Stratiformator vulcanicus: one gene and its partner. The main gene of each other region encodes a partner of the protein of the gene in region 2 in a complex. Links are inferred from orthologs where the notes say so. Each region holds a gene or a part of one and is shown on either strand. Other genes may lie near its edges.

Region 1 (8,272 bases), 1.2 Mb from region 2 along the record:
TGGTGCCCGGCACAATCCGGAATTCACCATGATTGAATGGTACGCGCCACATAGCACCTACTTCGATCAGATGACGGTCACGGAAGCTCTCGTTCGCGAATTGGCAGCATCGACCGGGGCGGTGGCAACGCCACGCCTCCGTATCGGCCCGGAGAAGTTCGACCGCATCTCCTATATAAAGGCATTCCGCGAGGCGACGAATACGGAGATTCTCAATCTTAATGCCGAAGCATTAATGGATTTGACTCGAGACCATCAGCTCGTCATCCCGGAGTCACTCGATTCGGATGAAGCATCCATTGATGAGTGGCGCAATCTTCTGCTCGCTGAATTGGTCGAACCGAATCTCGGACTTGATCGCCCCGCATTCCTATATGACTATCCGGCAACACAGGCTGCGCTAGCGAGACTGAAACCAGACGGTCCCCGTGTTGCGATGCGATTCGAACTCTATATCGATGGTGTTGAAATCTGTAACGGCTACGACGAATTGCTCGACCCGGCCGAGTTGCGAGTTCGCGGAGCCGAACAAAATCGTTGCCGCTCCACCTTGGGCAAGCCGGTGATGCCGGAAGAGAGCCGTCTGCTCGATGCAATGGACTCGGGGTTGCCGAACTGCTCAGGCGTCGCGCTCGGCTTTGATCGATTGCTGGCCGTATTACTGGGGAAAACTTCTCTCCACGAAGTCATGCCGTTTCCGTTCGAACGCGCTTAACGATAACGCGATTATCTTCATCCCCTTGAGGCGGTAGTGAACAATAATTTGCGTCGGCAAGTCGATCGATACTAAAGAGTCGATCCGGACTTACTTACCGATGCAGAACTTCGAGAAAACAACATCGAGGATGTCGTCGGTATAGGTTTCGCCGAGCATTTCGGCGATTGCGGTTAATGCTTCACGGATTTCGGCTGCGACGATTTCGTCCCCCGCGCCTGACTCTGCCGCGAGGATCGCACTTTGCACGCCGCTGAGCGCTCGCCGGACGGTATCTTCTGAGCGAGCCGCCGTTGCACCAATCATTTCCGTCCGCGTGCCTTGCCCTTTACTGATGATTTGGCCGATGCGATTTGTAAGATCGGCGAGAGTTCGTGGCTGATGAATCGAGACCACAGGCATTGTTTGACTGACATCATCCCGACCCGTCGCCGATGCGGCAACATCGCACTTCGTGCCGACAACCAAGAGCCGGTCCTGGTCGAATTGAGAGTCGCGACGAAGCTGATCATCGGCCTGACATTCAACCTCATCCAAGTCGGCCGGTACACACCACAAAATGAGATCGGCTCTGCGCAACTGCTCAAGTCGTAGCGTTTGAGCTTGCGTCGACAGGTCATCAATGCGGTGTTCCCAACCGGCGGTATCGACGATCTCGACGTTAAGTTCGCCGCAGGTGATTTGTGCGGAGAGGTAATCGCGTGTCGTGCCCGCGATCGGTGAAACAACGGCCTGCTCACGTCCGATCAGCGCATTGAACAGCGAACTTTTACCCGCGTTCGGTAGTCCTGCCAATACGACAACCGGTCTTGTGGCATCGGTCATGCGGCTGCCCGCGTCCGACGCGATTCGACTGAGAACTTGACTGGCGACACTAAGTCGGCTTGCGATGTCGTCGCGAGTAACGAATTCAATGTCTTCCTCGACAAAGTCCAAACCGGCTTCTAGGTCGCCAAGCAGTTCGATCAGGCTTTGTCGGACCGTTGCCAGCCGTCCCGATAGTCCGCCGGCAAGTTGCCGCAGGGCGATATCGAGCTCGTCCGGCGCCGTGGCATCAATGACGCCGAGCACTGCTTCTGCCTCTGTCAGGTCAAGCCGACCGGCCAGAAATGCGCGGAGGGTGAACTCGCCGGGGCGGGCCGGGCGGGCACCGTTGCGGCAAAGGGTCGTCACAATAAGTTCAAGAAGCGGCGGTGAGCCGAACGTGTGAAACTCCGCCGCCGGTTGGCCGGTAAAGCTCCGCCGCGTCGGCCAATAGTGAAGGGCCGTGGGAAGATCGACCTGAGTATCAGCTAGGCGAAGTCGACCGGGAATGCGCTTCGGCCCGGCGACATCGTTCAGCTTCGTTCCGTCGGTTGCTCGAAAGCACTTCGAAACGACGTCGACCAAACCCGGTCCGGACGCCCGCACGATTCCGCGAATTGCACGTCCCGCCGGGGAAGCGACCGCCGCAATGACGTCATCGAGATCGATTCGCATCGGATCAGCCCGAACGCGATGCCGTGAACAAAAACATTAGCGAGGTGATTTAGACTTTTTGCGTCGGCCTCCACCGCCACCGGACTTGCCGTCGTTGCGTCCTCGGCCATTGTTTCGACCTCCGCTGTCGCTCAATTCGGCTTCGCGCTTTGCTTCGTCGACGCTTTCGAGAAGTTTCGACCAGAAACTCTTCGGCTTTTTCGCTTTCTCTTTCGCGAATTTATTCACCGGCGCATCGTCAGACTCCGCCGGCGGATCATCAGGTTTACGGTGCTTCGCCAGCAACTTTCGCTCGGCCACGCTCCACAAACTCGAGGAGATAAAGTAAACGCACAGCCCGGCCGGCACGTGATAAAAGAAGAAGCCCATGAAGAGCGGCATGACGCTCATCATTTTATACTGCATCTCCTGCTCAGGAGATGTCGCCGGCGGCATAAACAATTTCTGCTGGAAGTAGAACAACACGACCGTGATGATCGGCAGCAAATTAAATGCGGATGTATTAAGAATCGGCAATTCGAACGGAAGGTGAAACAATTGGTCGGGCGCGGCGAGATTGTCGATGTAAAAGAAGTGCGCCATCCGCAGATCGACAGAGTTATTTAAGGCGGAATACAGACCGATAAAGATCGGTAATTGCAGCACGATCGGCAGGCATCCCGCGATCGGATTGATGCCTTCTTTGGCGAACAGTTCCATTTGCGCCCGGCCGAGCTTCTCCCGATCTTCGCCGTACTTCTTTTTGAGTTCTTCAATCTTCGGCTGCAAATCCTTCATGCGTGCGGCGCTGATGGCTTGCTTCCGAGACAGCGGGAACATCGCCGATCGAACCAGCACCGTCATGCAGATAATCGCGAAACCGTACGGAATGCCGACGTCGTGCAGGAAATGCAGCAGGTAGAGCATCGCCTCGCTGACGAACCAGAACCAACCGAGGTCCATGACGGAACCAGCGCCGAGAGGCTTAAGAAGGTCCTTGCGCTGCGGTCCGGCATAAAGGGTAAAGCGGTGAATTTTTTCGCCGTTCGGCGGCAGGTCGATATCGACCGATCGCATCCGCAGGCTGATATCGCTTTTTGCCGCTTTCTTGTCGTCCGCGGTGATTAGATCAGGTACCGTCCGGTCAATGATCGGCATTTCCGCAGCGGTCACGCCGTCGGGCCGCGTCGGAAATACCAACGCGACGAAATACTGAATCTCGACACCGGCGTACCGCAGAGGGTCGGTCCAATCGTCCGTCGGCGGGGCCTGACCGGCAACCAGCGCTTCGCGCACGGCATCGGCTCTCTCAACGACGGCGCCCGCGCTGAACTGCACGTCGTTAAATCCGCCATCCGGTTCAATGAAGCCCAACTCCAAGTCGCGGTACTTGCTGGTGTGAGCTTCATTTTCCAGCGGCAGTCCAGTTGGCCCCTGCAATTCGTAGCGAACTGACGTCTGCCCGCCGGTCAAATTTCGAAACTGCAATGCGGAGTCGACAAGGTAGCCTGCCGGAACTTTATCCCGCTGCGCTTCCGTCGGGCCTGATTCCGGGATTTCATCGACATCGACGCCGCGGCGAAGAACATACCGCTTGCGGACTTCGAAAGAGCCGTCGGGCGACTTGAGGCCGAGGACAACGCCACGTGTGATGTTCGGGCTTTGCTCGTCCTTGATGCGCTCAATGACCTTCCAGTCGATCGACTGCGTCCGTTCGTCATTTGGCAACTGGGCATTGATCAAGGGGATGTCTGTGGCGAGTGTCGGAACATCGGCCGCGTTCGTACCGACAACACGGAGCGAGCGTTTCCGGTCATCAAGATCGCGATAGCGCGGATCGTTGAGTTCGACCGACTCGACCGCGGCGCCGCGCGAGGTCACGTTGACCCGCATGAAATAACCCGAGTTCGGGTCGAGTGAACCGAGACTGATGATTTCGTTGGGATGATCGGGCAACCCGGCCGGCCGCGCGGGTTGTTGCCCCGGTCGCAGTGCCTCGACCGGCGGACGGGCCGCCAGTTCGGGGGCTTCCACCTCGGCGGGCTTGTTTCGATTCGGCACGGGCGCAGGCCGGATGTAAGTCCAGACGAGCAGAAATGCGCACGAAATGACCATGAAAAGCACAAGGCGCTTTTGATGATCCATACTCTTCACCAAGTAGATTTTAATGTCGCCACGTACGACGGGAGGAAAGACGCAGGTTCAGCGGCACTATCGGGTCTATAAAGTACGCTGACGCTAATGAGGACTACCGGCCGTCGACGAGGCGGTCACCAAGGAAGTTATCGAGGTCCGCGATGTCGTAAATCTTTTTTCGAGTGGTTTCCAGCGGGTATTCGATCCGCCGAAAGGTCACGGTGCGATCGTCAACGGTCACATACTGCGCTCGCGGATCACCGTTTCGAGGCTGACCAACCGAACCGACGTTGACCAACGCTTTGGCGTCGGACAGTTCGAACCGAAAGTCGGTCTCTTCCGGGGCTACGAAATCGAGGTCCGCGGTGAACACGCCCGCGATGTGCGTGTGCCCTTGAAAACAGTAGCGATCGACGAGCCCGAAAATCTTTTCCATCTTACGCTGATTGTAGATGTCTTCCGGGAAGACATATTCATTAAGCGGGTTGCGGGCTGATCCGTGGACGAACAGGAAGTCCCCCTCCTTCTTCATGCGCGGCAAGCCGCTCAGAAACTCCCAACGCTCATCGGCACTCGGCCCGCGGTCCGACTCCAATATCTTTCGCGTCCAGAAAATGGCTCGTTCGGCCCCGGCGTTGAAGCCCTCGGGGTCGAACAGCGCCGCCTGATCGTGATTTCCCAGCAGCGTCATGTTGCTGGCCTTCATCACGCGATCAATGCAAGCGATCGGATCGGGGCCGTAACCGATGATATCGCCGAAGCAGTAAATTTCAGAAATATCCTGCGCTTCGATGTCGGCCAAAACCGCTTCGAGCGCCTCGAGATTTCCATGAATGTCGCTGATGAACGCCTTCAATGCCAAGCTTTCCTGTCGACGCGACCCGGCCTGTTCCCGCCGGACTGTCAGAGTGAACAATTCGGCGAATTGACGACTTTACCCCCGCGCCTATCTGTCAGCAACCGCGGTGCATTGGGGTATCGGTGATTCGATATTGACGATTCTGCCGGGTGCCCCGACGACGTTTCGGGAAAACAACCTGCGGACACCGACTTTTGTTGACCTCCGGCAACCCCGACGTAGGTTTCCCCAACCCCTCAACTGAAACAAATTGACAGCCGAACGGTGTCGTCCGGGCAATGAATGCTCCAACTGCGCTGCTTCGCTTCACCATCCGAAACTCACGAGACATTCGCAACAGGCGGTACTCGATCGGTCGGCTCGATTGCCGGCTCTTGCTAATCGGCTGCACAACCGCCGCAGAGGGGAACCAATGAAAAACACAGAAGGCTCGCTGCTCGTCATCGACGATGACCGTGACCTCCGTGAAGCCATGGCCGACTATCTTCGCGGCCTCGGATATCGGGTCGAAACCGCTTGCGATGCCCGCGAGGGTAAGGAACGGATGCGAGATTATCCGTTCGATCTTGTCGTCTGCGACGTCAGTCTGCCCGATGAAGACGGCTTCAAAGTGCTCGAGTGGGCCACCGAAAACGTTCCCGACACCCTCTTCGTTCTGCTCACCGGTTACGGCACGATCGAAGGAGCGGTCGACGCTATTCGACTGGGTGCATTCGATTATCTGACCAAGCCGCTGATCGACGAAGAACTTTCGCTGGCGATTCGTCGGGGAATCGAACGACGACAAATTGCGTCCGAAAACCGCTCATTACGGCAGCAACTCGACGAGCGGTTCGGCCTCGGGAAGATCGTCGGTCGCGACTTCAAAATGCAGCGGATGTTCGACTTGATCGAATCGGTCGCCGACACCCGGACGACGGTCCTCATCCTCGGCGAAAGCGGCACCGGCAAAACGATGACCGCCCGCGCTGTGCATCAACTCAGCGACCGACGCGACCAGCCGTTCGTGGAAGTCGCGTGCGGAGCGCTTCCGGAAAATCTGTTGGAAAGCGAACTGTTCGGCCACGTCAAAGGCTCGTTTACCGGAGCCAACAACGACAAGGACGGCAAATTCCTGCAGGCCGATGGCGGAACGCTCTTTCTCGACGAGATCGCGACGGCATCGCCGGGACTGCAAATCAAACTCTTGCGGGCCATTCAGGATCGCGAGTTCGAAGCGGTCGGCGGAGACAAGACTCACAAGGTCGACGTCCGGCTCATTCTTGCGACGAATGCTGATCTGGAAGAGATGGTGCGGAAAGGAGAATTCCGGGAGGACCTCTACTACCGCATCAACGTCATTTCGATGACCCAGCCGCCACTCCGCGAACGGATCGGAGATATCCCGTTACTCGCCGAGCACTACCTGTCCCATTTCCGCGAACAGTCGGGTCGCGACGTCAAAGGCTTTGACGAGTCAGCCTTGCGGTTGCTCCAAAGCTACAAGTGGCCCGGAAACGTCCGCGAATTAGTCAACGTTGTCGAACGGGCGGTCGTGCTTGCTCGCCGCGACGTGATCAGTGCGGCCGACCTGCCGGAGTCTCTGCGTAAAGAGGATTCCTCTCGCACTCTGACGGCCGGTACCCAATCCGCCGGCTCCCTCAAGGCCAAAATGGCCGAGCCGGAACGCCAATTGATCATCGACGCCCTCAATTCCAACGGATGGAACCGACAGGCCACGGCCAAGACACTCGGCATCAACCGCACGACGCTGTACAAAAAGATGAAGCGGTACAAGATCGAGTTCGAGGAGGAGATGGCCCGCGAATCGGCCATGAGCTAGGCTCCGCACACAATTCGATGCTTCAAGACGAGCGAGGCAGAAGTCTCGCTCGTTTTTTTGCGCGACGGGAAAACGCAGCTATCGGGCTGCACCATCGTACGATACGACGAGATCTTTCGAGGTGCTTAACAATTCCGCTGATTTCGCCGCGCCAATGCCAGTCGGACCGGTGCCCTACTTCGACTTTCGCGGGATCGCGATCGAGTAAAGCACGACGACCGCTCCGATCGACAGCAGTGCAAATGAAACCCAGTCGGGTGGCTCGAAAATGGTTTCCGTGAACCCGCTGATCGTGTCGGTCCGCTGATACATCATGTGCGTGTACCACGGTCGGCCCTGACTCGACACCGCCGTATCGGCAAAGACGTTGGGATTGAGCACGAGTCGATCGACCCCGAGCAAAATGGCTCCGCAGAGGGAGATGAAAAGGCCGGTCGAAAAAAAGATGGCGCGGATCATGATTCGAGCGTCTCTTGTGTCGCAGACGGGGGGTCGGCGATCAGTCTGTCGATCAGTTCCGTCTTGATGCACTCTTTCCGGGCCTCATGCTCGCTCTTTCTCAACATCGTCTGTCCGGTCCGAAAACTTCGGTCCCGAACGATCGGCCCGCAGGGTCGCCTTGAGCAGCGGCTATTGCGCGGGCTCCGTCATCCCGATAATCGAAACAGTTGTCCGACTCAGCCGAGAATGTCGCAGCAGGCCGAGACGCTGGCTCGAAAAGGCGCGTGCCGCTACAGTCGCCGACTGGTCGAAATCTGAACTGACCGGCGGCTGCATTCGATGTTCCGCCGGCCTCTTGAAGCTGCTGAAGGAACTACGCGTGGAAGCGAAAATTGTATTACTGCCGGGCGACGGCATCGGTCCGGAGATCGTTGCGGTTGCGGAGAAATGTCTCGGAGCCGTGGCCGATCAATTTGGTCACCAATTCCATTTGCAGTCCGCGTTGATCGGCGGGATCGCGATTGACCAGACCGGAACGGCTTTGCCTGACGAAACGCTCGAAGTGTGCAAAGCGGCCGATGCGGTGTTGCTCGGAGCCGTCGGCGGACCGAAGTGGGATGATCCGACGGCGAGCGTTCGGCCCGAACAGGGGCTTCTGAAGATTCGAAAGGAAATGGGGTTATACGCCAATCTCCGCCCGATCCGCACCTACGAATCACTGCTGGATGCGTCGCCGCTTAAGAACGAAATCGTTCGCGGGACCGACATCTTGTTTTTTCGCGAATTGACCGGCGGCATCTATTTCGGGAATTCGGGCCAACGAGAAGAAAATGGCGAAGAG
Region 2 (8,375 bases):
AATCCATGCACCCCTTTGGCGATCAGCCAATCAATATAGCGACGGGTCTCGGCTTCGTTGACATCGCCGTGCCCGTCATAGCAGACCATATTGGGGACAAAGATGCCGGACAGTTTAGCGGTGGTCATGGCGAGCTGAGTGACACGAAGGGGCGATTGAGGGTTTGACCTTAGTTTAGCCGCGACCGCGAGGGAGCGCTCTTGTTTATACCCCGTATCAAACCGACTTCCGACCGAACACACGGATTGTAAGGAATATCGTGGCGAAACCGATCGGCAGGAGCAGCCAGGGCGAGACGCCGAAGCCGCTGGGGACATAACCGCACACCAGGGAGATCACCGCGACCGTCACCGCATAGGGAGCCTGAGTGATCACATGACGCAAGTGATCGCAACCCGAAGCAGCGGATGAGAGGACCGTGGTATCGGAGATCGGCGAGCAATGGTCACCGAAGATCGCCCCGGCGAGAACCGCGCCCACCGTGCCGAGTTGCACGGCAGAGAACGGCTCCGGCACGCCTCCATTCAGATCCGCGGCGATGGCCATCAAACTCGGGATTAAGAGCGCCATGGTCGTCCAACTGCTGCCGATACAGAGCGCAACGACTGCCGCCAACACAAACGCGATGGCAGGAAGCATCGCCGGCGATACGATCCCCGTGGCGAGTCCACTTAAGTACGTGGCGGTTCCGAGATGATCCGCATCGCATATTGTCGCGATCGCCCAGGCGAGGATCAATACCGTCACAGCTTCGACCATACTTTTCACGCCTGTCAGCCAACCGGCGACGAGTTCGGCCAGCGATGTGCTGCGCGTTGCAACACCCATTAAAACGGCAATGGCCGATGCCGCGGCCGACGCCAACAGCAGCATCCGCGTGGAGTCGGAGCGATCGAGAATATTTTGGACGGTATACTCGACCGGCTTCGCTTCGAAAGATGAATCTATATTTTCTGCGGCAATACTCGAAGTGCCGGCCCAGATCATTCCGGCGGTGAGCGAGATTAGAAGCACGGCTAGTGGGACGGCCGCATTCCAGATGTTCGGTCGCGCCTCGTTTGCATTGTGCTCGACGGAGGGATCAGTAGTCGCAGCCGGGGCTTCTTCAATATCGCGAGCACGAGCTTCCGCCTCTCGCATCGGACCGAAATCGCGGCCCGTCCAACCAATTAAGAACACGAAGGCGATGAGATAGAGCGGATAGAAGCGATACGGCAGAGTGGCCAGGAAGATCGCGTAGGCGGAGTCTGGATTTAGCCCGGCCTCCTTGCATCCCTCGCCGATATAACCGATCTCCACGCCGACCCACGTCGACACAATTGCGAGCCCCGCGATCGGGGCAGCCGTGGCATCGACGAGAAACGCCAGCTTCTCACGCGAGATCTTTAGTCGATCGGTCAGTGGCCGCATCGTGCCGCCGACGAGAATCGTGTTCGCATAATCGTCGAAAAAGATCAGAAAGCCGGTAGCCGCCGTTAAGACCTGCCCGCGCTCGCGCGTCGTGGCAAATTTCAGCAGCGGCTGAATTAAGCCCGCCGCACCACCGCTCCGAACCAGCACGCCGACCAGACCGCCGAGGAAAAAGGTCATTAAAATGACCTGCATATAAAACGGATCGGCCGCGGAACCATCGACCGGCACGAGAGCCCCGACAATATAGGTGTCGACCGTGCGCACCGCCGCGGTAAAAGGTTGCCAATCTGCAAGTGGCAACGCCCCGGCGAAGATCGCACCGACAAGGGCAACAATCACCTGCCGCGTCGCAATTGCCAGAATTACCGCCACGATAGCGGGCAGCAGGGAGAGCCAACCGTAATCGGAGATCGCGACCTCTGAGCCATCGGCCGCATTGGCGACCGCCGCATTAAGAATGAGGGCACAGAGCCCGATGAGACAGCTGAGTGAGTTTTTCAAACGATCGACCCGGACGGAAGCGTCAGCGTGAACTCCGTCTCATTCGATTCTTCCAAATATCGAATCGCCCCACCCGCCATCTCCGCGATCCGCCAGGCCTTCGGTAGTCCGAAGCCCAAGCCGCGTCCCGCCTGCCGGCCGGAGAAGAAGGGGTCGAACAGGTGTCGGCGTTCGACGTCGGTAAATCCGGTGCCGTTGTCTGCCACTTGAATCTGCGTCGTTGCGCGGTCGTCTTTCTCAACTGAAGTTGCAGCGACTTTAATCGCTCCATTCTCAACGGCGGCATTAATCGCATTCTCAATTAAAGCGGTAATGGCGACCCCGATTTGATTTCGATCCGCAAAGATTGAAATTGATTCTTCGCATTGAATCGAGATGGTGCAGGGGACCGCCGCCGCGCTCTCTTGCAGTGGCGGCAGAAGTTCTTGAAGCAGGGAGGCGAGTGGAAAGACCGTGGGTTCCGGCTGCGGCGGACGGGCGAAGAGCATCGCGTCGCCGATCATATCGCGGATGCGATAAGCCTGCGCACCGATCGTGGCGAGCGATCGCTTTCGTTCCGGATCGGTTTCATCCGCCAACAGCATCCGTGCTCGACCGGCAATCGTCGCGGCGGGGTTGTTAATCTCATGCCCCGCGCCCGCGGAGAACTCCGCCATCGCTTCGAGCTTCTCTTCGAGCAGGCGACGCTCGAACTCCTCAACCGACGGCCGGCGATCAAGTTCCATTGCCTGTGCGAGCAGCCGCTCGATCAGCATCCGCTCCGGTTGCTCCAGACTGACGGCTGGGTCGAACGCGAGTCGCCATTCGCCGCCGGGTGTTTGGAGAGCGATCTCCGATTGCAGGTCGTTCCGCTCGACCTCGTAACCGGCCACGAAGCACGCACGGCCTTCCACCGCCACGACCGCCCGTGCCGATCGACCCGATCGCGACGCCTCGGCCAGCGTGACCCGATTTGCTGCGAACGCCTCGCGCAACGTTTCTGCTAGTTTCGGAAGGAACTGCTCCGTCGACCGGATCGGCAGCAAACCGAGCAGTGCTCGGGTTGCATCCCCACGGGTTTCGGGTCGCGGCTCGGTCGACACGGGCCAGTTTCTCAAGGCTCAATCAATGGGAAAAGCCCACGGGTCACAACCCGTGGGCTTTGGATTTCATCGCAATGACGCGTCCCGCTCAAGCCGAGACGGTTTCCATGTCGAGTTGGCGGCAAACGCGGCCGAGCAATGTTTCAACTTCGAACGGCTTTTGCAGGAACTCATTCGCTCCGGATGCTTTGAGTTCGTCGATCTTGTCCCGCTCGACCATCCCGCTGATGCAAATGATCTTCACGTCATCGAGGCTCGAATCGCTGCGGACCCGCTGGCAGACCTCTTTGCCGTTGATGTCCGGCAGCATCACGTCCAGCACAATGATGTCCGGATGATACTCCTTGACCATCATGCCGGCGTCAAAGCCGTTGTTCGCGGTGCGGATTTCGAACCGGCCGTCCGCGTCGAGCACGTCGGTGATCAGGTCGACCAGTTCCGGATCGTCATCCACGATCAAGGCCTTGCGGCGACCGCTTTCGAGGGCATCGGTCGGGATGCCGTTGTCCTTCATGAACTTGAACAGCACATCGCGCGGGATGCGGCGGAACCGCGACCCCGGAACCCGGAAGCCCTTGAGCTGACCGGAGTCGAAGCAACGAATAATTGTCTGTTGGCTGACCTTGCAAATCTTGGCGGCCTCGCCGGTGGTGAAGACGGTCTTCATGGCACTCCATCGGTCCTAATTCTGGGCCCTGCCCGTCAACAAGTTGAACGGGCTGCGGGGAAAGTTCCCCGATCGGAAGACTCCTCCTTGACGGGCGACCGCCACCATGCGGCCCGCCGTTCCGATCACCGAAGCCTGCGAACAACGCCGACTCCGTGAAGGTGGGATAATTGAATCGGGTTTGAGGGTCAATAAGACTTTACCCGATTTATCATTCATACCGATTGTATCTATTCCCCGGCGTTGCAAAAACTTCAACAAGCGGCCGCAACCGCCTCATCCTCGCAAAGCCAGTTTTCGCAGAGAGTTACGCGAACTACGGCCCTCACGATTTCCGATCGGTCGACAGGAGGTCACGTCGTCGCACGCGACGGCTCCCGCAAATAAAGCATCAGCACGGCCAAATCGGCGGGCGTGATCCCGCTGACTCGACCCGCCTGACCGACGCTCGCCGGAGCGACGCGAGCCAGCTTCTCGCGGGCTTCGTGCCGGAGCTGCGTCACCGCCGCGTAGTTGAAGCTCGGCGGGATGCGAACGTTGTCGATCTTCCGCAACTTCTCGATGTCGGCCTGCTGCCGCTTGATGTAACCAGCGTACTTCACGTCGGTGACGAATTGCTCCACGGCCCGAGCGGGCAGCCGGAGTTCGCCCAATCCTGGGTCCCGATTGAGTAACTCCTCCCATGTGACGTCGGGCCGCCTTAGCAGTTCCTCCAGCGTGTGGCCCTGATGCCGGTGCTCTCGGAGGTATTTTTCACCCCGCCCGATCTGGGCCTCGTGCTGCTCCAACTGGCGGACTCGCTCGCCATCGACGATACCCGCCTCGTGGGCGAGCGGGGTCAGCCGGCGGTCAGCGTTGTCATGCCGCAAAAGGAGCCGATACTCCGCCCGGCTCGTAAACATGCGATAGGGCTCATCGGTCCCCTTTGTGACGAGATCGTCGATCAGCACGCCGATGTAGGCTTGAGAGCGATCGACCACGAATGGCTCCCGCCCCGCGACCTTGAGCGCCGCATTCGCTCCGGCGATCAGTCCCTGTGCCGCGGCCTCTTCATATCCGGTGGTTCCGTTGATCTGTCCGGCAAAGTAGAGCCCGTCGACGCGCTTCGTCTCCAATGTCGCAAACAACTGCGTCGGCGGGGCGAAGTCGTACTCCACGGCGTACCCGTACCGCATGATCTCCGCCCGCTCCAACCCGCGGATCGACCGCACCATCACGTCCTGCACATCTCGCGGCAGGCTTGTCGAGATGCCGTTGCAGTAGAACTCGAGCGTGTTCCGGCCCTCCGGCTCCAGGAAGATCTGGTGCGAGCCTTTGTCGGCAAAGCGGACGACTTTGTCTTCGATCGACGGGCAATACCGCGGCCCGGTCGAATTGATCTGCCCGGAATACATCGGGGCTCGCTCCAAATTCGCACGGATGACATCATGGACCCCCTCATTGGTTGCGGTCAGCCAGCAATCCATCTGCGGCTGCGTGATCGCCTCGGTCAAAAAGGAAAAGGCCCGCGGGTCTTCATCCCCCGGCTGCCGCTCCAATGAGGAGAAATCGATCGTTCGCCCGTTGATCCGGCAGGGCGTCCCCGTCTTGAATCGCTCCAGCTCGAAGCCCAATTCTCTCAGCGCGCCAGATAACCCTTTCGTTGTCCCTTCGCCAGCCCGACCGCCTTCGGCCTTCGCCTCCCCCGTATGCATGATCGCCTGCAGAAAGGTGCCGGTGGTGACCACCACGGCTTTCGCGTGGTATTCGGCGTTGCCTTTGACACGGACGCCTTTGATTTTGGGGCGAGAGTCTGGAGGCGAGTGTCCAGTGCTCTTGTCCGCTTTCGGCTCTCCGCTTTCCGCTTTCGCGATCTCCGGTCGCTGACGCTCTCGGCTCGCCTGATTTCCCTCTGGCCTCTCGTCTCTCGACTCTCGACTCTCAACGATCAGTCCCTCAACCGTCTCCTGCCGGAGCGTGAGGTTCTCGTATTCCTCGGCGCGGAGCTTCATCCAGAATTGATAGGCTTTCTTGTCAGCTTGGGCGCGAGGGCTGTGCATCGCGGGGCCTTTGCCGCGGTTGAGCATGCGAAACTGGATGCCCGTCGCGTCGATCGCGCGGCCCATCTCCCCGCCGAGGGCGTCGACCTCGCGCACGATCTGCCCCTTCGCCACGCCCCCGATCGCGGGGTTGCAGCTCATCGCCCCGACCTGGTCGACGTTCATGGTCAACAGCGCCGTCTTCGCCCCCGCCCGCGCCGCCGCGAACGCCGCCTCCGTCCCGGCATGCCCGGCTCCAATGACCACAACGTCGTAGGTGTAAATGCTTCGCATTTGGTTGAGAGTTTGGGGATGAGAGTTGAGAGTCGCACGATTTTAAGTCTGCACGACATCGTACGCGTCAGGCTGTTCGGTTTGCAGTGACATCGCCTCCCTCTGACCTCTCGTCGCTCAACTCTCAACCGGCTGAGCAACGCTCAGCCCACTCTTGCGACAGCGGATGGACAGCGCATACTCAAAGCGATCCACTCATTCCAAAGGAGGCTTCTACGATGTCCGAAGTTCGCACCGCTGCTGTCACGCTCAAAGGTAACCCCATCGATTTGGTCGGTCCCGAGTTGAAACCGGGGGACAAGGCTCCTGATTTCACGCTGCAAAACACCTCACTGGAGGAAGTCTCGCTCGCCGACACGGCGGGCAAAACTCGGATCATCGCCACGGTCCCCTCGCTCGATACCTCAACCTGCCACACCGAGACGAAGCGGTTCAACGACGAGGCCGCCAAGCTCGATGCCGTGGTCTACGTGGTCAGCATGGACCTCCCGTTCGGCCAAAAACGCTGGTGCGGAGCCGAGGGCGTCGAGAATGTCCACACCTTAAGCGCCCACCGCTCGACCGACTTCGCCGAAGCCTACGGCGTGTTAATCAAAGGCGGCCCCCTCGACCGCTGCACCTGCCGAGCGGTGTTCGTGGTGGACGGGGATGGGACTGTGAAGCACGTGGAGTATGTGGGCGAGATCGCGGATGAACCGGATTATGGGAACGTGTTGGGGGCGGTTTGAGTGATCGGCATTCGGGTATCCCAAAACTTAAGAGCCGAGAGGCGGGACAAATCAATCACCGATGGCAATTCCTGACTATCAGACCGTGATGCTCCCATTTCTTCAGAACTTAGCAGACGGTAGCCCGAGGCGAACGCCTGAAATGCGTGAATGGCTTGCCGACCATTTTGAGTTATCTGACGCCGAGAGGGAGAAATTGTTGCCGAGCGGGCAAGAGCCCGTCTTCTCTAACAGGTTTGGCTGGGCGAGGACATACCTAAAGAAATCCGGATTAATTGATTACCCAAGTCGTGGAGTCTACCAGATCACAGACTTGGGTAGGAATGTCCTCGCCGAAAATCCAACCGCGATATCCACTGAGTATTTGCGACGTTTCGAGCCATTCCGAGAATGGATCGGCAATAGCGGTGACAGCGATTCCAATCTAACTGAATCCACAGAGTCAGACGAATCGCAAACGCCCGACGAAAAACTCGAAACTGCATATCGGACACTTCGCGACTCTCTCGCGAGCAACATTCTTGAAAAGCTTAAGTCGGCTACTCCCAGCTTCTTTGAGCGAGCTGTCGTCGAAGTGTTGGTAGCTATGGGCTACGGAGGCTCCATCGCTGACGCCGGGCGTGCCGTAGGACGCAGTGGCGACGGAGGCATAGACGGAATCATCAAAGAAGACCGCTTGGGGCTAGACCTAATCTGCATTCAGGCGAAACGTTGGACGAACACTGTCGGCCGTCCAGACATCCAAGCATTCGCTGGGTCGATGGAAGGTTTCAGGGCTAAGAAAGGTGTCTTTATTACCACATCTGCGTACTCACGCGAAGCATACGCTTACATTGATCAGATTGAACGCAAAATTGTATTAATCGACGGTAAGCAGCTCGCACAATTTATGATTGACTTTAATGTGGGGGTCACCCCTGACAGAACTTATATAGTTAAGCAGCTTGATAACGACTACTTCGAAGAAGAGGACTGACGCGAGTCCGGGTAACCCGGACGCTATACGTCCGGGTCGCGCAGCGACAAGAGGTCCCGGAAGGGTGCTGGCACTTCCGGCCACTGTCTGAGAGCAGATTAAACCCTGAGACCTCTCGCGACGGCGCCGCCCGGTTCTATAGGAACCGGGCCACCCAGATTCAGGGTTGCTCTCGCGCATCCCGACGGCTGGCGCCTCGGGCTTGTATCGTGTTTTGTCTCTCACCCCTCACCTCGAAACACTCACCTTTCTCACTGCCTCTCACCTCTCATCCCTCACCTCTCAACTCTTAAAAAAAGCCGGACGCGTCCGGGCAGGTATGCCGCGGCATCATCCGCCTCTAACGGCGATGCCAATCGGCACCGCCGCCAGGCGGGTTCGTGAGGAGGTCGACCATTTCCTCTACCCATTGTGGTCCGGTTGCGCGGCGGCTGATGCATCAAGATCGGCCGATGTCTTGAAAAGAGTGCTGTGGGTGGTCACGCTGAATTGCGTTCGCAATGTCAGTCAACGAAAGCGTGAAATGATGAAACTGTTGCTCGCCGCGGTGCTGTGTGTTTGGACGTCGCAGTTGGCCCGAGCCGATGAGGTGGTTCAGGCGGGCGAACCAGCGGGGCCGCATCTGTTTATTTTAAGCGGGCAGTCGAACATGAAGCGACTGATGCCCGAGCAAAACTTCACACCCGCCATTAAAGA

Evidence for each region.
Region 1: the proteins of mnmG (region 2) and Pan189_RS11015 are in contact, whole or in part, in a solved structure (PDB 9HIP), measured with the Escherichia coli proteins. The link is inferred for Stratiformator vulcanicus from one-to-one orthologs.

Annotation. Positions count from the first base shown.
Region 1 is NZ_CP036268.1:2,805,575-2,813,846, reverse strand. The notes cover bases 1-2,834. They hold Pan189_RS11015 (tRNA modification GTPase), read right to left. Parts: upstream 2,195-2,834; coding sequence 806-2,194; downstream 1-805. Other genes in these bases: Pan189_RS11010 (YidC/Oxa1 family insertase periplasmic-domain containing protein), read right to left, coding at 2,231-2,834; epmA (EF-P lysine aminoacylase EpmA), read left to right, coding at 1-715. Outside these bases: more of Pan189_RS11010, read right to left, coding at 2,835-4,318; Pan189_RS11005 (metallophosphoesterase family protein), read right to left, coding at 4,422-5,165; Pan189_RS11000 (sigma-54-dependent transcriptional regulator), read left to right, coding at 5,581-6,990; Pan189_RS10995 (hypothetical protein), read right to left, coding at 7,165-7,449; leuB (3-isopropylmalate dehydrogenase), read left to right, coding at 7,811-8,272. UniProt on the Escherichia coli protein: Exhibits a very high intrinsic GTPase hydrolysis rate. Involved in the addition of a carboxymethylaminomethyl (cmnm) group at the wobble position (U34) of certain tRNAs, forming tRNA-cmnm(5)s(2)U34.
Region 2 is NZ_CP036268.1:4,025,031-4,033,405, forward strand. Bases 3,497-6,433 are described here. They hold mnmG (tRNA uridine-5-carboxymethylaminomethyl(34) synthesis enzyme MnmG), read right to left. Parts: upstream 5,976-6,433; coding sequence 4,017-5,975; downstream 3,497-4,016. Other genes in these bases: Pan189_RS16020 (response regulator), read right to left, coding at 3,497-3,663; tpx (thiol peroxidase), read left to right, coding at 6,194-6,433. Also shown: Pan189_RS16005 (dihydrodipicolinate synthase family protein), read right to left, coding at 1-128; Pan189_RS16010 (Na+/H+ antiporter NhaC family protein), read right to left, coding at 217-1,914; Pan189_RS16015 (sensor histidine kinase), read right to left, coding at 1,911-2,996; more of Pan189_RS16020, read right to left, coding at 3,085-3,496; more of tpx, read left to right, coding at 6,434-6,703; Pan189_RS16035 (restriction endonuclease), read left to right, coding at 6,765-7,679; Pan189_RS16040 (sialate O-acetylesterase), read left to right, coding at 8,203-8,375. UniProt on the Escherichia coli protein: NAD-binding protein involved in the addition of a carboxymethylaminomethyl (cmnm) group at the wobble position (U34) of certain tRNAs, forming tRNA-cmnm(5)s(2)U34.